DNA from 3 places in the Streptomyces lacaronensis genome. Region 1 is predicted to be linked to each of the others. Evidence: riboswitches for the same ligand, from Rfam matches in the RefSeq annotation. Region 1 holds a riboswitch; each other region holds the start of a gene.

What was found. Region 1 has a riboswitch for S-adenosylmethionine ahead of thrC (threonine synthase). Riboswitches for the same ligand answer to the same signal wherever they lie in the genome.
Region 2: linked by a shared signal. The riboswitch ahead of ACMTAK_RS07665 (glutathione S-transferase C-terminal domain-containing protein) and the one ahead of thrC (threonine synthase) in region 1 are both predicted to bind S-adenosylmethionine.
Region 3: linked by a shared signal. The riboswitch ahead of ACMTAK_RS35975 (aminotransferase class V-fold PLP-dependent enzyme) and the one ahead of thrC (threonine synthase) in region 1 are both predicted to bind S-adenosylmethionine.

What each region holds. Positions count from the first base shown of each region.
Region 1 covers NZ_JBLHDK010000003.1:6,567,866-6,574,852, reverse strand. The annotation lists gene groL (chaperonin GroEL) at 1-1,206, opposite strand, end outside; gene ACMTAK_RS28615 (cold-shock protein) at 1,646-1,852, opposite strand; gene ACMTAK_RS28610 (MoaD/ThiS family protein) at 2,271-2,549, opposite strand; gene thrC (threonine synthase) at 2,546-3,838, opposite strand; SAM riboswitch class I at 3,857-3,998, opposite strand; gene ACMTAK_RS28600 (glucosyl-3-phosphoglycerate synthase) at 4,198-5,145, shown strand; gene ACMTAK_RS28595 (alpha,alpha-trehalose-phosphate synthase (UDP-forming)) at 5,303-6,781, shown strand; gene otsB (trehalose-phosphatase) at 6,878-6,987, opposite strand, start outside.
Region 2 covers NZ_JBLHDK010000003.1:1,718,357-1,725,343, forward strand. The annotation lists gene ctaD (aa3-type cytochrome oxidase subunit I) at 1-255, opposite strand, end outside; gene ACMTAK_RS07645 (RNA polymerase sigma factor) at 360-947, shown strand; gene ACMTAK_RS07650 (CU044_5270 family protein) at 944-1,927, shown strand; gene ACMTAK_RS07655 (Fpg/Nei family DNA glycosylase) at 1,988-2,776, opposite strand; gene ACMTAK_RS07660 (PP2C family protein-serine/threonine phosphatase) at 2,862-4,007, shown strand; SAM riboswitch class IV at 4,132-4,278, shown strand; gene ACMTAK_RS07665 (glutathione S-transferase C-terminal domain-containing protein) at 4,627-5,472, shown strand; gene ACMTAK_RS07670 (LysR family transcriptional regulator) at 5,548-6,489, opposite strand; gene ACMTAK_RS07675 (hypothetical protein) at 6,563-6,736, shown strand; gene ACMTAK_RS07680 (Mut7-C RNAse domain-containing protein) at 6,770-6,987, opposite strand, start outside.
Region 3 covers NZ_JBLHDK010000003.1:8,370,238-8,377,224, reverse strand. The annotation lists gene ACMTAK_RS35990 (rhomboid family intramembrane serine protease) at 1-53, shown strand, start outside; gene ACMTAK_RS35985 (Lrp/AsnC ligand binding domain-containing protein) at 50-331, shown strand; partial or broken gene ACMTAK_RS35980 (IS5 family transposase) at 391-1,373, shown strand; gene ACMTAK_RS35975 (aminotransferase class V-fold PLP-dependent enzyme) at 2,012-3,439, opposite strand; SAM riboswitch class IV at 3,642-3,760, opposite strand; gene trpD (anthranilate phosphoribosyltransferase) at 3,904-4,977, opposite strand; gene qcrB (cytochrome bc1 complex cytochrome b subunit) at 5,155-6,792, opposite strand; gene qcrA (cytochrome bc1 complex Rieske iron-sulfur subunit) at 6,789-6,987, opposite strand, start outside.

The sequences.
Region 1 (6,987 bases):
CTTGGCGTTGCGCACCGCGTCCTCGATGCGGTGCTTGCGCTCCTTGAGCTCGACCTCGGTGGCGGCACCGGCCTTGATGACGGCCACGCCGCCGGCCAGCTTCGCCAGGCGCTCCTGGAGCTTCTCGCGGTCGTAGTCCGAGTCCGAGGACTCGATCTCGGCGCGGATCTGGTTGACGCGGCCCTGCACCTGCTCGGTGTCGCCGGCGCCGTCCACGATCGTGGTCTCGTCCTTGGTGACCGTGACCTTGCGGGCACGGCCGAGCAGGTCGAGACCGGCGTTCTCCAGCTTGAGGCCGACCTCCTCGGAGATGACGGTGCCACCGGTAAGGATGGCGATGTCACCGAGCATGGCCTTACGGCGGTCACCGAAGCCCGGGGCCTTGACGGCGACGGACTTGAAGGTGCCACGGATCTTGTTGACGACCAGGGTCGCCAGGGCCTCGCCCTCGACGTCCTCGGCGATGATCAGCAGCGGCTTGCCCGACTGCATGACCTTCTCCAGCAGCGGGAGGAGGTCCTTCACGCTGCTGATCTTGGAGTTGACGATCAGGATGTACGGGTCGTCGAGCGACGCCTCCATACGCTCCATGTCCGTCGCGAAGTACGGGGAGATGTAGCCCTTGTCGAAGCGCATGCCCTCGGTGAGCTCGAGCTCGAGCCCGAAGGTCTGCGACTCCTCGACGGTGATGACACCTTCCTTGCCGACCTTGTCCATCGCCTCGGCGATGAGCTCGCCGATCTGGGTGTCGGCGGCGGAGATGGAGGCGGTGGAGGCGATCTGCTCCTTGGTCTCCACGTCCTTGGCCTGCTCGAGCAGCTGGGCGGAGACGGCCTCGACGGCCTTCTCGATACCGCGCTTGAGCGCCATCGGGTTGGCGCCCGCGGCGACGTTGCGGAGGCCTTCCTTGACCAGCGCCTGGGCCAGGACGGTCGCGGTCGTCGTGCCGTCACCGGCGACGTCGTCCGTCTTCTTCGCGACCTCCTTGACCAGCTCGGCGCCGATCTTCTCGTACGCGTCCTCGAGCTCGATCTCCTTGGCGATGGAAACACCATCGTTGGTGATCGTGGGGGCGCCCCACTTCTTCTCGAGGACGACGTTACGGCCCTTGGGGCCGAGGGTGACCTTGACGGCGTCGGCGAGCTGGTTCATCCCGCGCTCGAGGCCGCGCCGCGCCTCCTCGTCGAACGCGATGATTTTGGCCATGTGAAGTGGTCCTCCCAGAGACGGGGTGGATTGCTCCGGACCGCGCTGGCGCCCGCGACGGACGGCCTACCTGCCGCGCGGTTCCTTACCCCGCATGGCCTGGCGGGCCTCACCGACCCGGTCCTTCTGTCACTCTCAACGTCAGAGTGCTAACGCCAATGATTAGCACTCGGACCTATAGAGTGCAAGCGCCCGAAGGGCGTCCTTGGGGGGTGGTGGCCGGGTGACGGGTGGGCGCAAGCGCCCGAAGGGCGTCCTTGGGGGGTGGTGGCCGGGTGACGGGTGGGCGCAAGCGCCCGAAGGGGCGGTAGGGCATGGGGAGCCATGGCGCCAGGCATGCCGTAGGGTCCGTACCCTGCAGGCATGCCGAAGGGTCCGTACCCTGTTGGGGACACGGACCCTACGGACTTGTTCGTTTCAGCTGCGTCGCGTCGGCGCGTCAGCCTACGGCCACGCGGACCATGTCGGCCTGCGGGCCCTTCTGGCCCTGCGAGATCTCGAACTCGACCCGCTGGCCTTCCTCGAGGGTGCGGTACCCGTCCATCTGGATCGCGCTGTAGTGGACGAACACGTCCGCACCACCGTCGACCGCGATGAAGCCGTACCCCTTCTCCGCGTTGAACCACTTGACGGTGCCCTGAGCCATTCCTAACTCCCCTATTGCTGGCCCTTGCGCAGGACCGCACTCCGCGGACCCGGGTCAGACCTCACCCCCCGGATGTGGGGGGTGTGCGCCGGAACGCGTCGACCGCCGCTGAATGTATCCGTCCCAACGCCCTCTGCAACAGGTCAATCGGACGAGAATTCTGGGCACGGTCGAACGGTTAAAAGTGAGAAATTACGTGAAGTTCGGGCAAGCCGGGCCGGACATAAGGAACCAACCCGACAATTCGCGCTCACACTTTACGCACAACTTGACGAGTTCTCATATGTGGCTCCGACCCCGGAGCCGTCGGGGAATCCGGGCAACTGTATCGCGATTCCACAGACGGAATCGCCCCGTCCGGTTGTCCCCGGACGGGGCGATGCCAAAGGTGAGGAGGGGTGAGCGGGTGGACGCGGAGTCAGCAGCCGCCCGCGACCGCCGGGATGATCGAGATCCCGGCGCCGTCCGGGGTCGCCGTGGCCAGGCCGTCGGCGAAGCGGACGTCGTCGTCGTTGACGTAGACGTTCACGAAGCGGCGGAGCTTGCCGGTGTCGTCCAGGACGCGGGCCGAGATGCCCGCGTGGTTCTTCTCCAAGTCCGCCAGGACCTCGGCCAGGGTCGCGCCCACGGCGGAGACCTCGGCCTGGCCGCCGGTGTAGGTGCGCAGGATGGTCGGGATTCGGACGTTGACGCTCATGCGAGTCCAGCCTCTCGGAACGAGTCAAGGGTGGGGCGGATGATGGCGGAGGGACCCGTGGTGGGGGCCACCGCGTCGAGGGTCTTGAGGCCGTCGCCGGTGTTGAGCACGACGGTCGTCAGGGACGGGTCGAGCAGACCGTCCTCGATCAGCTTCTTGGTCACGCCGACGGTCACGCCGCCCGCGGTCTCCGCGAAGATCCCCTCGGTGCGGGCCAGCAGCTTGATGGCGTCGACGATCTGCTCGTCGTTCACGTCCTCCACCGCGCCGCCCGTACGGCGGGCGATGTCCAGGACGTACGGGCCGTCCGCGGGGTTGCCGATGGCCAGCGACTTGGCGATGGTCCGCGGCTTCTGCGGCCGGACGACGTCATGGCCCGCCTTGAAGGCGACGGAGACCGGGGAGCAGCCCTCGGCCTGGGCGCCGAAGATCTTGTAGGGCCTGTCCTCGACCAGCCCGATCGCGACCAGCTCCTTCAGCCCCTTGTCGATCTTGGTGAGCTGAGAGCCGGAGGCGATCGGGACGACGATCTGGTCCGGCAGCCGCCAGCCGAGCTGCTCGCAGATCTCGTACGCCAGGGTCTTGGAGCCCTCGCCGTAGTACGGCCGCAGATTGACGTTGACGAAGCCCCAGCCCTCGCCCGCCGGGTCGCCGATCAGCTCGCTGCAGAAGCGGTTGACGTCGTCGTAGTTGCCCTCGATGCCGACCAGCTCGCCGCCGTAGACCGCGGCCATGACGACCTTGCCCGCCTCCAGGTCGTGCGGGATGAAGACGCAGGAGCGGAAGCCCGCGCGGGCGGCCGCGGCGCCCACCGCACCGGCGAGGTTGCCAGTGGAGGAGCAGGAGAGGGTGGTGAAGCCGAAGGTGCGGGCGGCCTGGACGGCGATGGCGACGACCCGGTCCTTGAAGGAGTGGGTCGGGTTCCCGGAGTCGTCCTTGATGTGCAGCTCACCGGTGACGCCGAGCTCACGGGCGAGGTGGTCGGCCTTGACCAGCTTGGTGAAGCCGGGGTTCAGGCTCGGCAGATCCGCCACGTCCGCCGGGACGGGCAGCAGCGGGGCGTAGCGCCAGATGCTGTTCGGGCCGGCCTCGATCCGCCGGCGCAGCCCCTCCGGGTCGTCGGCCGGAAGCTCGTACGCGACCTCGAGGGGCCCGAAACAGGACTCGCACGCGAAGATCGGACCCAGCTCGAACCGCTCACCGCACTCCCGGCAGGACAATGCGACGGCGGGGCCGAAGGCACCGGAGGCGGAGGAAGTGGTTGAGCTTTCTACTGACTGCACAGCCATGGATGGCGAGGCCCTTTCTCCTCATCTTCCTCGCGACGCATTTCGCCACGAGACGGAATTGGCACCTTCCCGAGCTGGGAGCCTCGCTGCGGAATGCGAGATCAGCTGGAGGGTTGCCGGGGCTTCAACGGGCCGTTCCCTCTGCCCCTCTGGATGAGCGGTATGGCGCCGGGCGGGCCCGGGGCGTTTGTCGGCACGGGCTTCGCCGATACGTCGGTACCTCGGTAAACACCGAGGTCGACCCCGACATACGACGGCCATGTGCGTTGTTCAAGACTGTAACCGAAGGCCCGGATGGTTGAGCTAGCCGTCCGATGCGCGAGATGGATCACAGCGATCACAGCAGGGGAGACACACAGGTGCTGGATGAGGTGGAGCGCTGGCTGAAGCGTCGCTCCTGGTCTGCCGACGACCGTCCGCTGGATCGCCTGCTGGCCGCGAAGCGGGCCGCGGCGACGACGGTGAGCGTGGTCCTGCCCGCCCTGAACGAGGAGGCCACGGTCGGCGAGATCGCCGACACGATCCGGCGTGAGCTGATGGGCGAGGCGACGCCGCTGGTGGACGAGCTGGTGGTGGTGGACTCCGATTCCACGGACCGCACCGCCGAGGTCGCCGCGGCGGCGGGCGCCACCGTCGTCCCCCGCGACTCGCTGCTGCCCCGGCTGCCCGCGCTGCCCGGCAAGGGCGAGGTGCTGTGGCGGTCCCTGCTCGCCACGAGCGGCGACATCGTCTGCTTCATCGACGCCGACCTACGGGAATTCGAACCGCGCTTTGTCTCGGGGATCGTCGGTCCGCTGCTGACCGACCCCACGCTGGAGCTGGTCAAGGGCATGTACGACCGCCCGCTCGGCGAGGTGGCGGGCCAGGGCGGCCGGGTCACCGAGCTGGTCGCCCGCCCGCTGCTGAATCTGCACTGGCCCCAGTTGGCCGGATTCGTCCAGCCGCTGGGCGGGGAGTACGCGGCGCGCCGCTCGCTGCTGGAGCGGCTGCCCTTCCCGGTCGGCTACGGCGTCGAGCTCGGGCTGCTGGTCGACGCGCTGCACACGGTGGGGCTCGACGCGCTCGGCCAGGTGGACATCGGGGTACGCAAACACCGCCACCAGGACGGGCAGGCGCTCGGCCGGATGGCGGCCGCGATCTACCGAACCGCACAGCTGCGGCTGGCCCGGGGCCACTTGGTGCGGCCGCGGCTGACCCAGTTCGACCGGGGCGAGAACGGCTTCGAGCCGCGCACCACGGCCGTGGACACCGAGGAGCGGCCGCCGATGATCGAGATCCCGGAGTACACGGCGCGGCGCGCGGCGTGACGCCGGGCCGCGGCTCGGCGCCTCCGGAGGGGCAGCGCCTTGGCGGTTAGGGACGGATAGCGCGTTGGCGGTTACGTGGCCGGAACCGGAATAGCACCTACGGGGCAAGAAACCGTACGTACGTTTGCGCGGGGCCGCGCCTGGCTAGGCTCGCGACATGGCAGTTCCGCGCACCGCCCCGATCCTGGTCGCGTCCAACCGCGGCCCGGTCTCGTACACCCTGGGCGAGGACGGCTCGCTCACCGCCCGGCGCGGCGGTGGCGGGCTGGTCTCCGGGCTCAGCGCGATCGGCCCCGAGTCGGGCGGGGTGTGGGTGTGCGCGGCGCTCGGCGAGGGCGACCGCGAGGCGGCTCGGCGGGCCGGGGACAGCCATCTGAACCCCGGTGACACCGGCGGCCAGCAGGTGCGGATGCTCGACATCGCGCCGGACGTCTTCGCCGCCGCGTACAACGGTGTCGCCAATTCGGTGTTGTGGTTCATCCACCACCTGCTCTACCAGACCCCGGTCGAGCCGGTCTTCGACGCGGAGTTCGCCGAGCAGTGGGCGGCCTACGAGAGCTATAACGCTGCCTTCGCGGACGCGCTCGCCCAGGAGGCGGTGGACGAGGCCGTCGTCCTGGTGCAGGACTACCACCTGGCGCTGGTGCCCGCGATGCTCCGCGAGCGCCGCCCCGATCTGCGGATCGGTCACTTCTCCCACACCCCGTGGGCCCCGCCGGACTACTACCGGCTGCTGCCCGACGAGGTCGCGGGCGGCGTGCTGCGCGGCATCCTCGGCGGCGACCGCGCCGCGTTCCTCACCGAGCGCTGGGCCACCGCCTTCGCCGACTGCTGCGCGGCGGTGCTGGGCGCGGAGATCGTCCGGGACGGTGGCGGCGACGGGGACGGTGGCGGCGGCGGTATGGCGACGGCCGTCCGCTTCGAGGGCCGGGAGACCCGGCTGGGCGTCCACGGCCTGGGCGCGGACGCGGACTTCCTGCGGGAGCGGTCGCGCCAGGCCGATGTGGACGAACGGCTGAGCAGTCTGCGGGCGCAGATCGGGCCGGGCCGGAAGTCGATCGTCCGGGTGGACCGTACCGAGCTGTCCAAGAACATCGTGCGCGGGCTGCTGGCCTATCGGCGGCTGCTGGAGACCCGCCCCGAGTGGCGCGAGCGCGTGGTGCATGTCGCCTTCGCCTACCCCTCGCGCCAGGACCTCGCGGTCTACCGCGACTACACCGAGCGGGTGCGACGGATCGCGGACGAGATCAACGAGGAGTACGGCACGGAGGGCTGGACCCCGGTCGCCCTGCATGTGAAGGACGACTTCGCCCGGTCCCTCGCGGCCTACCGGCTGGCGGACGTGGCACTGGTCAACCCCATCCGGGACGGGATGAACCTGGTGGCCAAGGAGGTCCCGGTGGTCTCCGAGCGGGGCTGCGCGCTGGTGCTGTCCCGGGAGGCCGGCGCGTACGCCGAGCTGGGCGAGGACGCGCTGGTGGTGAACCCGTACGACGTGGAGGGCACGGCCCGCGCGCTGCACGAGGCCCTGCGCATGAGCGACGGCGAGCGCGCGGACCGCACGAAGCGACTCGCCGCCGCGGCGACCGCGCTACCGCCACAGGCATGGTTCCTGGCGCAGCTGCGGGCGCTGTAGACCGGCACTGTCCGGGTTCGGGTGGGTAGCGGCCACTGTCCGGGTTGGGTAGCGGCCACTGTCCGGGTGGGTAGCGGCCACTGTCGCCGGCGAGCCCTACGCGGCTTCGCCGCTGACCGCGGCGGCCAGGGCAGACAGCAGGCCCACCACGCCCGCCGGGCCGTCGACCACCAGGTCGGCCCGCTTGGCGAGTTCGGTCACCTCCG
Region 2 (6,987 bases), 4.8 Mb from region 1:
CGTGCCATGCATGGTGAACGCCTGGTTGAACTGCTCGTTCGACATGATCTGGATACCCGGACGGGCCAGTTCGGCGCGCATCAGCAGCGCCATCACCCCGCCGATGCAGAAGAAGGCGAACGAGGTGATCAGGTAGAGCGTGCCGATCGTCTTGTGATCGGTGGTGGTCAGCCATTTCACGGCCGTGGCCCCCGGCCCGGGGCGGCGCGACGGCGGGGCGGCCGGCGCCGCCGCGACAACGGTGTTGTTCCTCATGACCGCTAGGTGTCCGGCGCCCCGTGGATCGTCACTCCGACGGCCGGTCAAGATTGCCCGGCGCGAGGTGTGATGATCTGCGGTGTGCCGGACACCTTCGGATCATGAGCACCGACGACGCCTTCGACGCCGCCTACCGTGAGCATTACTGGGCGGTCAGCCGTTTTGTGGCACGGCGGCTGGACGACCAGGCTTGGGACGTCGAGGAAGTGGTCGCCGAGGTCTTCGCGGTGGCCTGGCGGCGCCGGGACGAACTCCCCGAGTCACCGCTGCCGTGGCTGTACGGGGTGGCCCGGCACTGCCTGGCCAACACGGTGCGCGGCAAGGGCCGTTACCGCAGACTGCTGCTCAAACTGGGCCACCATGAGGTGACGCGCGGCGGGCGCACCGTGGCGAGCCCGGACGCGGAGCGGCCGGGCTCCTGGGTGCTGGAGGCGCTGGCCCGGCTCGCCGAGGCGGACCAGGAGGTGCTGCGGCTGACGGCGTGGGAGGAGCTGACCGTCGAGGAGCTCGGCACCGTGCTGGGGTGCGGCCGGTCCGCCGCGGCGATGCGGCTGCACCGGGCCCGGCGGCGGCTGCGGGAGCAGATAGAGACCCTGCGCCGGGACGACCGGGTCTCGCTGGGGTGCACGAGCGGCAAGAGCGACAGGTCCCAGAGGGCTGACAGGGCCGGCAAGGATGGACACGCATGACCGACGAACTGGATCTGCTCCGCGAGGCCGACCCCGTGTCCGCCGACACCGGCCCCTGGCGGGACCGGCCGCTGGACGCGCGGGCCGAGCTGCTGCTGCGGCGGCTGCCGTCCCGGGACCGGCGGCGCCGTACCGTCCGGCGGCGCGCGGTCTGGAGCCTGGGGGCCGCGGCTGCCGCGACGGTCGTCGCCCTGGCGCTGACCGTCTCGGGCACCGGCTCCTCCCCCGCCGTGGCCGCGCCCAGGCCACTGCCGCTGGTGGCGCATGTCTCCCGGGCAGACGTATCGATTTCCGAGATCGCCCGGCGGGCGCGGGCCGCGGCCGAGGAGTCCCCGGGGAAGAGCGAGCGGGGCAGCCATTTCCAGAGCTGGGCGCTGAGCATGAAATCGGGTGAGGACGCGGTGACACTGCCCCGGGAGTCGCTGACCCGCTGGAACGCGGACGGCAGCGGTTCCACGCTGGAGGTGGCCACCGACCCGCGCCATCCGGGCCGCCCGGTGATCGAGGACGGTCCCCCGCCGCGTACGGTCCACGACGGCAAGGTGCTGAGCGAGGAGCACTATCCACCCGGTATCAACGGCGCCAACCAGAGCTACTTCGAGGACCCCCCGGCCGGTGCCTCCGCGCTGCGCGAGTATCTCGCCGTCTGGTCCCCGGGCGCCGACCGCGACCCGGAAGAGCTGCTCTCGGCCATCGGGTCCTTCCGCACGGTGTGGACCCCGGGACCGCGCCAGAGGGCGGACATCGTCACACTGCTCTCCGGGCTCGAGGGGCTTCGCCCGGCGGGCAGGGTCACCGACCGGCTCGGCCGGGAGGGACAGGGATTCCGGTTCACCAGCACCCCCGGGAGCCGTTACCTGATCGTCCTCGACCCGGACGACGGCGGGGTGCTGGACATCGAGGAGACCTTCACCCGGGACGATCCCGAGTACCGGGTGAAGGCGGGCGATGTGATGTCCTACACGGCCTACCTCTCCTGACCACCGGCCACGGCGGGAGGGGCAGGCGGGACGCGGGGGCGCGGGTGGCCCGGTCGGGCGTCAGGCGTCCTCCCGCTGGCAGTGGGGGCACCAGAGGCTGGTCCGCCCGGAGATCCGGCCGCGGCGCAGCGGATTGCCGCAGCGGGGGCAGTGCGGATCCGGATCGTCGCGCCGCCCGGTGAGCCAGTCCGGGTCGTCCGGCACCCGCCCCGCCCGTACCGAGGCGCGCAGCACCTCGCGCAGCGCGCTGTGGAGCCCATGGCGCTCGTCGTCGGTCAGCGCGTTCACCGGCCGCCGCGGATGGATCCGGGCGTGCCACAGGATCTCGTCGCCGAGCAGATTGCCGAGTCCGGCGATCACGGCCTGGTCGGTCAGGGTGGCCTTGACGCGTCCGCGCCGCCCCTCCAGCAGCCGGTCCAGATCGGCCCGGCTCAGCGAGAGCGCGTCCGGGCCCTGATCGCCGATGATCCGGTCGATGTCGTCGTCGGTGGCGGCGAGCCAGATGCCCTTGAGTTTGCGCTGGTCCTCGTAGCCGAGGCGGTGGCCGTCGTCGAGATCGAAGGCGACGCGCTGGAACCGGCCGGCCGGTTCGGAGTCCGCCCCGCAGACCAGCCGCCCGGTCATACCGAAGTGGAGCACGACGGTGGGCCCGTCGGTGGGGGCGATCAGCCACTTGCCGTGGCGGCGCGGTGCCGCGAAGCGGCGGCCCTTGAGGTCGCGCTTCAGGCGCTGCGCGGTCACCCCGTGCAGCACCCCCGCATCGGCCACCTCCGCCCGTTCGACGCGGTGGCCCTGGGCGCAGGAGGCGAGCGTCCGCCGGAACCCCTCGACGTCCGGAAGCTCGGGCATAGCGTCAGGCTACGCCCGGGGCTTCCGTAGCGCGTTGTGGAGAGCACCCCCGTTCGGGAGCCTTCATCGGATAAAGTACCCAATTATGCGATTCATGCGCGCCGCCCCAGGGGTGAGCGGTCGCAGCCAGAAACTGTTCGCGATCACACGGTGTCTGCCGTTCCTGGTCCTGGCCGCGGTACTCAGCATCGAGCTCTCCCCCGCGCACACCCTCTACACCGGCCCCCTGCTCTCCCCGGCGCCGGCGCTGGCGGCGGTGACCATGGGGCCGGCCGGCACCGTCGGGGTGGCGGTGCTGGCGGGCGTGGTCAGCGCGATCACCGCCATCCACAACGACGCCTGGGGCACCCCGCAGGTGTACACGAATCTGCTGGCCCTGCTGGTGGTGACGGTGGCGAGCGTGGCGACCAGCGCGGTGCGGGTGCGCCGGGACCGCGAGCTGGCCCATATCCGCCGGATCGCCGAGGTGTCCCAGAACGTGGTGCTGCGGCCGCTGCCCGCCCGGATGGGCCTGGTGAACACCGCCAGCGTCTATCTGGCGGCCGAGCGCGGTGCGCAGATCGGCGGGGACCTCTACGAAGCGATGTGCACCCGCTACGGAGTGCGGCTGATCGTCGGCGATGTGCGGGGAAAGGGGCTGGCCGCGGTGCGGTCCGCCGCGGCCGTCGTGGGCGCCTTCCGGGAGGCGGTGCACTACGAGCAGGACCTCGCCGAGGTGATGCACCGCTGTGCGGCCGCGCTGGCGCGCGAGTACGAGCTGCTGGACCGCTCCCAGCTACAGGATCCGCAGGAGCTGGAGGAGCAGTTCGTCACCGTGCTCCTCGCCCAGGTGACGGACGAGTCGCTGATCCAGCTGATCAACCGCGGCCATCCGCCGCCCCTGGTGATGCGCGAGCGCCAGGTGCGCTCCCTGGACCCGGCGCGCCCGCTGCCGCCGCTCGGCCTCGAGGAGTTCCTCGGCCCGCCCGCGATCGGCGTCGAGACCTTTCCGTTCCTGCCCGGTGACCGGGTGTTGCTGCACACCGACGGGGTGATCGAGGCCCGCAACGACGACAACGAGTTCTTTCCGCTGCACCGGACCATGGAGACGCTGGACTGCGCCACCCCCTCCGAGTACCTGGACGGGCTGCGCCACGCCCTGGTCCGGCACACCGAGGGACGGCTGGCGGACGACGCGGCCATGGTCCTCATCGAGCGGGACACCGGCGGCCCGGACCGGCCGTTCCGCTGAGCCGGTCGCGCCACCGCCGAGCCGGTCGCGCCGGGGCGCCGTACATCCGCCGTACCGCCGGGCGGTGTTGACCGCTCCGGCATGGGTTGACGCCCTCGCGGAGCGCGACGACACTGTCAGGGACGGTCACGATTGTCAGCGCCCACCGTGCGGAACCCCCGCTCAGGTGGGTCATCGGCCCCGGCTCGTTGACAGGCAACCCTTCTCCCGCGACGGGGTGCCCCCGGGTGACGACCAGGTTCCGTCGGCGTGGACGGGACAAGCGCGGTCTCGCTGCCTCGCGAGCCCCCGATGATGGGATCGGTGGAGATGCCCAGGACCGACAGCCACGGGGACGGCGCCCGCCGGTGTCCCCGTCCGTTGTCCCCGCTCCACCGGCTCCACCTCCTGACCAGACGGCTGCACATCGATCTGCTGCGCATCTGCAGCGCCTCCAGTCCAGCTCTCTGAGTCGGCCCGAGCCGACACGGTCACCGAGCGCGGTCCCGCGCCGCCGGGGGTCGGGTGTGTCCCGGCACCGTCCAGGCGGGCGCCCCGCGCGGGCTTCCCTTCCGTCGTGCCATCGGCGCCGCCCTCGACCGGCGGTGGCCGGGGCCTTTCGTCACTGCCCTGGAGAGCCATGTCCGAGACGTTTCCGGTCAGTTCAGGTCCCGCCGCTCTTCTCGACCCCGACCCCTGCTCGCCCCGCCCCCGGATCGCCCCACCCGCGCCACCGCACCGCTTCCGCAGCCGCATCGGCGTCGACCTCGCCGGTGGCTTCTATCCGGTGCCGCACCGCTATCGGCTCTATCTCTCCGCGAGCTGTCCGCTCTCACTGCGCGTCTCCATCACCCTCGATCTGCTCGGGCTGCGGGACACCGTGGCCACCACCCTCGTCGGGCTCCCGGACGACACCCCCGAGGCGTACGCCGCACTGCGCGGGGCCTACGAGGCCACCTGGCACCGCTACGGCGGACCGGTGGACGCGCCCGCGCTGTGCGACCGCTGGACCGGACGCGTCGTCAGCAATCACACGCCCGACATTCTGCGCGACCTCGCCGGCCATCTGAGCGACGACAGCGGAACCGGACGCCCCCCGCTGCGTCCGGCGGCCCTCGCAACGGACATCGACGCCCTCCGCGACCTCATCGACGCGGACATCATCCACGCCGCCCGGCAGGCCGGGACGGCAGCCGAGGCGGAGTGCCGGCAGACGGCGCTGGAGCGGCTGCTGACCGCCCTCGGCCGGCTCGACCGCCGGCTGACGGCCGCGCCGTACGCCCTGGGCGAGGAGCTGACCGCCGCCGATGTGGACCTGTGGGTGGCCCTGGTCCAACTGGACACCGAGCACCGGCTCCTCCTGGACGCCCACGCGGCCGACCGGGTCTCCCGCCATGGGCGGCTGCGCGCCTACGTACGGCGGCTGCACGCCCACCCGGCCTTCCACACCACGCTTCCGGAGGCCCTCCAGGACGAGGTGTCCTGAGAGGGCGTCGAGGCGGCCCCGGCCCCGGCCCCGAGAGGACGTCCAGGTGTCCTGAGAGGGCGTCATGGTGCGCCGTCAGGCGGCGGTCCGGGGCCAGTCGTCCAGGCTCTGGTGGTGGCGCACCGCCTCTTCCAGCGCCCGTATCCCGAGGTCGATCAGCGGGTTCCGCAGGCTGCCCCGGCGTACGCAGGTGAGGATCCGCCGCGTCGGCATGTTCTCGCCCGCCACCGGCACCCGCGCCACCGCCTGGCCCGCCGGGCCCTCGGCCAGCCGCGGGATGAGCGAGACGCCCAGCCCGTTCCCGACCAGCGACCAGACCGCCGACCAGTGGGTGGCGGCGTGCACGATCCGCGGCGAGAACCCGGCCGCCGCGCACAGCATCCGCACCCGCTGGGCGTGGTCGCAGGTGCCCGCGTCGGCGACGATCCAGTCCTCGGCCGCCGCGTCCTCCAGCCGCACCGAAACCGCCCCCGCCAGCCGGTGGTCGGCCGGCACCAGCATGATGTGCGGCTCCTCCAACAGGGGGCTCTGCTCGAACCGCGCGTCATCCGGCGGCGGCCCGCCCTCGATGGGTTCCACGACCGCGAGATCCACCTCGCCCGCCACCAGCAGGTCCATGCTCTCCTCGGTGTCGCACTCGCGCACCCGCACCAGCAGGTCGGGGTGGCTGCGCCGCAGCCGCCCGGCCGCGGGGGCGATCAGGCCGCTGATCGCGGTGGTGAAGCCCGCGATGCGCAGCGGTCCCGTCATGCCCGCCCGGTAGGACTCCAGCTCCGCCCGCGCCTCCTCCCACCGGGCCAGCAGCGCGTCGGCGTGCTCGATGAGCAGGTGCCCGGCCGGGGTCAGCCGGACGCCGCGGCCGTGCGGCTCCAGCAGCGGGACCCTGAGCTCGCGCGCGAGCTCGCGCATGTGGTGGGAGACCGCGGACGGGGTGAGGTGCAGGGCCTCGGCGGCCGCGGTGACCGTGCCCTGCTGGCGCACCACGCGGAGCATATGAAGCCGACGGAGGTCAATCATGAAATCATTTTGCACACATGACCAGGAAAACGTGCAATGGACCTCAACGGTCGTCCGGCGTCATCCTGCTGCCATGAACACCGATACGCACACCATCGTTTCCCGGCACACCACCAGCGAGGGCGTCGTGGTCTGGAGCCGCTGCGCCTGCGGACGGCTCCAGATGGTCCTGGTTCCCTACGGCGCCGGCGGCAAGGGGATCGCCGCGGGCGGACATGACTTCCAGTGCCCCCGCTGCGGCCGTTAGGGCCGCTCGGCGGCGTGGCGAACGGCCCGGCGCTCAGGACAGCGCGGTCCGCGCGTCGCCGAACTCGCCCATCGCCCCGGCCACGATGGCCTCCAGACGGGCGTGGTGGGCACCGCGCCAGTAGACCCGCTCACAGACCGTACAGCGTGCGAAGACGTCGTACGTACGCTGGGTGCCGTGCCGCAGCTCCTCCCGGACCGTCTCCTTGTCGGCGTCCTCCAGCGGGCCGTTGCAGGCGGTGCAGCGGGTCC
Region 3 (6,987 bases), 1.8 Mb from region 1:
CGGCTAGAGTGGGCGGCGCAGCCAGGCCCAGTGAGGGAGAAAGCCAGCCGTGATCACTTCGATCGTGCTCATCAAGACCAACGTGGACCAGATCCCGGAGACCGCCGAGAAGATCGCCGCGCTGGAGGGTGTGAGCGAGGTCTACTCGGTCACCGGCGCGCACGATTTGATCGCGATGGTTCGGGTGGCCCGGCACGACGATCTCGCGGACATCATCACGGGCCAGATCAGCAAGCTGCCGGGGGTCGCCTCGACCGAGACCCACATCGCCTTCCGGACGTACTCGCAGCACGACTTGGAGGCGGCGTTCGCGATCGGCCTGGACGGCTAGGGACTGTCTCCGGTTGTGATCAAGCCCCGGGGTGGGGGCCGGTCCGATAAGACTGTGCTGTGACGCGTGCGCAACTCACCGACCTTGAGTGGGAGTTCATCGAGCCGTTCCTGCCGGTCGGCAGGTTCGGCCCGTACCCCGAGCGGCTGCGTGAGCAGTTCGAGGGGGTGATCTGGCGGTTCCGCACCGGCAGCCAGTGGAGAGAGATGCCCGAGCGGTTCGGCGCCTGGCAGACCGTCTACAACCGCTTCATGCGATGGCGGGACGCGGGCGTCTTCCAGACCCTGCTGGACGAAGCGATCGCCGAGGCCGCCCGCAGGGACGAGATCGACATGTCCCTGGTCAGCGTGGACTCCACCACCGCGCGGGCCCATCACGACGCCGCCGGCATGCGGGTCAGCGAACAGACTCTGGCCGCACTCGAGGAGGCAGCCTCGCAAAAGGGGGAGCATCGCAGGGACAAGGCGGGCAGGACGGCGAAAGCGATCCGGTCCGGGCCGAACGCCGGCGCATCCGCTTGCGACGGCGGGCCCGGCTGAAGGCCGCCCTGCTCGGACGGTCGCGCGGCGGGCTGACCAGCAAGATCCACCTGGCTGCCGACCGGCGGTGCCGGCCGATGGCGCTCCTTCTGACCGCCGGACAGGCCGCCGACAGCCCGCAGTTCATCCCGGTTCTGAGCAAGGTACGGGTCCGTCTGCCGGTCGGCCGTCCCCGCACCCGGCCGGCTGCCGTGGCCGGTGATAAGGCCTACTCCTCCCGCGCCAACCGAGCCCATCTGCGCAAACGCCGCATCAAGGCAGTCATCCCGGAGAAGAGGGACCAGGCCGCCAACCGCAGGAAGAAAGGCAGCCGGGGCGGCAGGCCCGTCACCCACAATGCCGATCTCTACCGCGACCGCAACACGGTCGAGCGGGCCATCAACAGGATGAAGGACTGGCGAGGCATCGCGACCCGCTACGACAAGACGCCCGAGAGCTACCTCGCCGGACTCCATCTCCGCGCAGCGACCATCTGGATCAGCAGCATCCTGAAAGCCCAATGATCACAACTGGAGACAGTCCCTAGAGGGTGTCTGGCGGCGCGTGACGCCTGCGGCGGGCTGCTCCCCTCCCCGCCCCTCCCCGCCCCTTCCCGGCAGCACCGATATGCGGCTCCGCCGCGTGGGGGCTCCGCCCCAGCCCCCGGCCACGTCGCAGGGCGACGCGGTCGGCACCCTGGCCCCGGTGAACTGATCGCGGGACGATCGGCTCGTCGCCCCCCGGACCCCAGGGCCCAAGCAAAACCGGGGCTCCGCCCCAAACCCCGGCCGGACAACCCGGACGCCCGCCGGGGCGCCCACCGCGACCAGCCCGCCGGTGCAGGCATTCACGACAGCAACGGCCACCCCGCCACCCCCCGGGACCCAGGGGGCAAGCGAAATAGGGACCCTGCCCCTGGACCCGTGCCGGACGATCCGGATGCACGCGGGCCTCCGCGCGGCCATCCGCCGCGTCGGCGCGCCGACCGCGATCAGCCCACCGCAGCAGGCGCTCACTGCGGCGACGGCCGACTCGTCGATCTCCCGGGGTCCAGGGGCGGAGCCCCTGGTTGTGGGAAGGGGCGGGGTGGGGAAAGAGCCCCCGCCGGAATCCCCGCAGGGCCCGGCCGCCCCGGACTCCTGGGCCGGAGGCCCATTGGGCCTCAGCCGCGGTCGGGGACGCAGCGGCCGTCCTCCGTGCGGTAGCTCCACCGGGCGCCCTCGCGCACCAGTTCCTTCACCGCGCCCACGAACCGCTCCACATGCTCGTCCGGGGTGCCCGCCCCGAAGCTGACGCGGATCGCGTTCAGCGACCGCTCCCCCGGCGCGGCCTCGGGCGCGCCGCACTCGCCCGGCTCGTCGGGCTCGCTGTCCAGCAGGGTGCGGACCAGCGGATGGGCGCAGAACAGCCCGTCGCGTACGCCGATGCCGTACTCCGCGGAGAGCGCCGCCGCGAAGTGGGAGCTGTTCCAGCCCTCCACCACGAACGACAGCACGCCGACCCGGGGCGCGTCGTCGCCGAACAGCGAGAGCACCCGCACCTCGGGCACCTCGGCAAGACCCGCCCGCACCTTCTCGATCAGCTGCCGCTCACGGGCGACCAGGCCCTCGAAACCGGCCTCGGTCAGCGCCTTGCAGGCCGACGCGATCGCGTAGACGCCGATGACGTTCGGCGAGCCCGCCTCGTGCCGGGCGGCGGTGGTGTGCCACTCGACGTCGACGCCGCCGTCGTCCCTGCGCGTGACCTTACGGCTGGCGCCGCCGCCCGCCAGATACGGCCGGGCCTCCCGCAGCCAGTCCGCCCGTCCGGCCAGCACCCCGGCCCCGAAGGGCGCGTACAGCTTGTGCCCGGAGAAGGCCACCCAGTCGACGTCCGCCTCCGCGATGTCCACGGGGTGGTGCGGGGCCAGCTGCGCGGCGTCCAGGACGATACGGGCGCCGTGGGCGTGCGCGGCCGCGGCCAGCTCCCGCACCGGCCACAGCTCGCCGGTCACATTGGACGCGCCGGTCACGCACACCAGCGCCGGGCCCTCGGCGCGCCCCGCGAGCGCCTTCTCCAGCGTCTCCACCGCCTGCCGCGGGGAGCGCGGGGCGCTGAGGTAGCGGACGGTGACGTCCTCCCGCTGCTCCCACGGCAGCAGCGAGGCGTGGTGCTCGGTCTCGAAGACGAAGACCTCGGTGCCCGGAGGTGCCGCGGCGGCCAGGAGGTTGAGCGAATCGGTGGTGGAGCGGGTGAAGACGACCTGGTCGTCCTCGCGGCAGCCCAGGAAGGCGGCGACGTCCTTACGGCTGTTCTCGAAGAGGTCGGTGGACAGCTGCGAGAGGTAGCCCGCCCCGCGGTGCACGCTGCCGTAGTACGGCGCGTACGCGGCGATGTCGTCCCAGACGCGCCGCAGCGCGGGGGCGCTGGCGGCGTAGTCGAGCGCCGCGTAGGTCACCTCGCCACCGGTGACCAGGGGGACCAGGACATCGCCGCCCAGCACGGGCAGCGGCTCACAGGCGGCGACGGAGGAATCGGCGGAGGTGGAAGCGGTGGCAGAGGCGGTGGCGGTAGCAGAGAGGGTGGCGGTGGCAGCGGGGCGCGCGGACATGGCGAAGTCTCCCGAAGGGGTCGAAGGAATGCGTGACGCGCACGGAAACGGCGGCGGCGAGCCAGCCGTAAGGGCGCGGAGAATCGCTCGACGCACGGCCGCACCGCGCGGAGCACATTGAGGAGAGACGGGCCGCTCGGCCCTAGCGCATTCGCTGCATCACGGAAGAACTCCCTCGACCACCAGGACCCCTAGTGCGAGGGGTCCGCGCTTGCCGCCGGCCTCGCTGCCTGGCGGCCTGGTCATCACCCGGGGCACCCCGCCACGGACGGAGGGTTGCCGGACAGCGGGCCGGGGCCGTAGTCGCTGTCGCTCGTGACCTGGGCAGGAGTATGCCATGTCAGACGCCGGCGCCCATGCCCTGTCCGCATCCCGGACAGACCATGGGCGCCGTACGGCGTTCGCCGGACCACGACCGCGCCGCTGACGATCGACGGCATATCAGGGCACTCCCAGCGGAGCGCTCAGGCGTGAGTGGCCCGGACCCATCGCTCCAGGACGTCGCGCGCCACGCCCGAGTCAATCGACTCGGCGGCCCGCGCGACACCCGCCCCGATGCGGTCCGTCAGGGGCTTGTCCCCCGGGTCCGGCTCGAGCGCCACCAGCGCCGCCGCCGAGTTCAGCAGCACCGCGTCCCGGACCGGGCCCCGCTCGCCCGCCAGCAGCCGGCGGGCCACATCGGCATTGTACGAGGCGTCAGCGCCCCGCAGGGCCTCCACGGGGGCCCGCTCGACGCCCACGTCCCGGGGGTCGAAGGTCTCCTGGCGCACGGCGCCGTCCCGGACCTCCCACACCTGGGAGGTCGTGGTCACGGTGAGCTCATCCAGCCCGTCGTCACCCCGGACGACCAGTGCGGAGGAGCCCCGCTCGGCCAGCACCCCGGCGATGATGGGCGCCATACGGGCGTCGGCGACCCCGGTCGCCTGGCAGGTGACCTTCGCCGGGTTGGTCAGCGGGCCGAGCAGGTTGAACGGGGTGGCGACGCCCAGCTCGCGCCGGGCCGAGGCGACATGCCGCAGCGACGGGTGGAACTTCACCGCGAAGCAGAAGGTGATCCCGGCCTCCTCGGCGACCTCGACCACCCGCTCGGGGGTGATGTCCAGATTGACGCCGAGCTTCTCCAGCACATCCGAGGCGCCGCTGGCGGAGGACGCGGCGCGGTTGCCGTGCTTGACCACCCGTGCGCCGGTACCGGCGACGACCAGCGCGGACATGGTGGAGATGTTGACGGTCTTGGCGCGGTCGCCGCCGGTGCCCACGATGTCCACGGTCGCCCCGGGCACCTCGATCACCCGGGCGTGCTCGTACATCGCCCGCACCAGACCGGCCACCTCGGAGACCGTCTCGCCCTTGGCGCGCAGCGCGATCGCGAAACCGGCGATCTGGGCGTCGGTGGCCTCGCCCCGCATGATCCGGTCCATGGCCCAGGCGGTGTCGTCGGCATCGAGGTCACGACCGGCGATCAGCAAGCTCAGTACGTCCGGCCAGGTGCGGGCCGTCGCGGTGCTGTCGCCTCCGGCGGGGGTCACAACGTCCATGGTCCGCTCCTGGATCCGTGGGGGTGGGCAGGGAAGGGGTCCGCGCACTTCAGCGGCCCGTCGCAAGCCTATCGGCCGCACGGCCGGGGCCCCGGCCGGACCGTGTGGTCCGGGCCGGGGCCCTGGTCTGTGGCGTCGCTGTATGAAGAAACCGGTCGCTGAAGGGGTACCGGGAGATCAGTGGTGGCCGTGGCCGCTGGTGATCTCGTGGTACTCCTCTCGGGTCGGCTTCGGAATGACGTTGTCCCCGCCGTAGTAGCCCTTGGAGAGCTTCGAACGGAGCTTCTGGGAGCGCTTTATCTTCCGCTTGACCCCGTTCTCGTCGACCGCCGGGCCGATCTCGTAGGGCTCGGGCTGCTCGTGCTGGGTGAGCGCGTGCAGCTGGTCCTGCGGGAGCGGCTCGTGGACCTCGATGAACTCGCCGTGCGGCAGCCGCTTGATGATGCCGGTCTCACGGCCGTGCAGCACCTTGTCCTTGTCGCGCCGCTGGAGGCCGAGGCAGATCCGCTTGGTGGCGATGAACGCCAGGACCGGGCCGACGAAGAAGGCGATCCGCACAAACCACGTGATCGAGTTGATCGACAGGTGGAAGTGGGTGGCCCACAGGTCGTTACCGCCACCGACCAGCATCACGAAGTACGCGGTGATCCAGGCGACACCGAAGGCCGTACGGGTCGGGGCGTTGCGCGGGCGGTCCAGGATGTGGTGCTCACGCTTGTCGCCGGTGATCCAGGACTCGATGAACGGGTAGAGCCCGATCGCGAACAGGACCAGTGGGAAGAGCACGATCGGGATGAACACGCCCAGGACGAGCGTATGACCCCAGGCGGTGATCTCCCAGCCGGGCATCACACGGACCAGACCCTCGGCGAAGCCCATGTACCAGTCGGGCTGGGCGCCGGTGGACACCTGGTCGGGCCGGTAGGGGCCGATGGTCCAGATCGGGTTGATGGTCGCGACCGCGGAGAGGACCGCGATCACACCGAAGACCAGGAAGAAGAAGCCGCCCGCCTTGGCCATGTAGACCGGCAGCAGAGGCATGCCGACGACGTTCTTCTCGGTCTTTCCGGCCCCGGGGTACTGCGTGTGCTTGTGGTAGAAGACCAGGATCAGGTGCGCCACCAGCAGGCCGAGCATGATGCCCGGCAGCAGCAGGACATGGACCGGGTAGAGCCTCGCGATGAGGTCCGTGCCGGGGAACTCGCCGCCGAAGACGAACATCGAGATGTACGTGCCGACCACCGGGATCGACAGGAACACACCCTCGATGAACCGCAGACCGGTGCCGGAGAGCAGGTCGTCGGGGAGCGAGTAGCCGGTGAAGCCGGTCAGCATGCCGAGGAAGAACAGCAGGAAGCCGAACAGCCAGTTGATCTCACGCGGCTTGCGGAACGCACCGGTGAAGAACACCCGCATCATGTGGGTGAACATGCCGGCGAGGAAGACCAGCGCGGCCCAGTGGTGGATCTGCCGGATCAGCAGACCGCCCCGCACCTCGAAGCTGATGTCGAGGGTCGACTGGAACGCCTCGGACATCCGCACGCCCTGCATCGGGACGTACGGGCCCTCGTAGACGACCTCCGACATGCTGGGGTGGAAGAACAGCGTCAGGTACACACCCGTGAGGATGATGACGATGAAGCTGTAGAGGCAGACCTCGCCCAGCATGAAGGACCAGTGGTCCGGGAAGATCTTGCGCATATTGGCCTTGGCCAGGCTGTAGATGCCCAGCCGGCCATCGGCCCAGTCCGCGACGCGCTCACCCGCGGGCGCTTTGCCCCGGCGCTGCGCGGCGCTGTCGCTTGTAGTACTCATCCGCGCTCCCAGTAAGCAGGACCGACGGGCTCCGAGAAGTCGCCCATGGCTTCGAGGTACCCCTGGTCGTTGGCCCTGATCCGCAGCTGCGGCAGCGCGTGACCGGCCGGACCGAAGATCACTCGGCCACCGTCGGAGAGGTCGAAGGTCGACTGGTGGCAGGGGCACAGGACGTGGTGGGTCTGCTGCTCATAG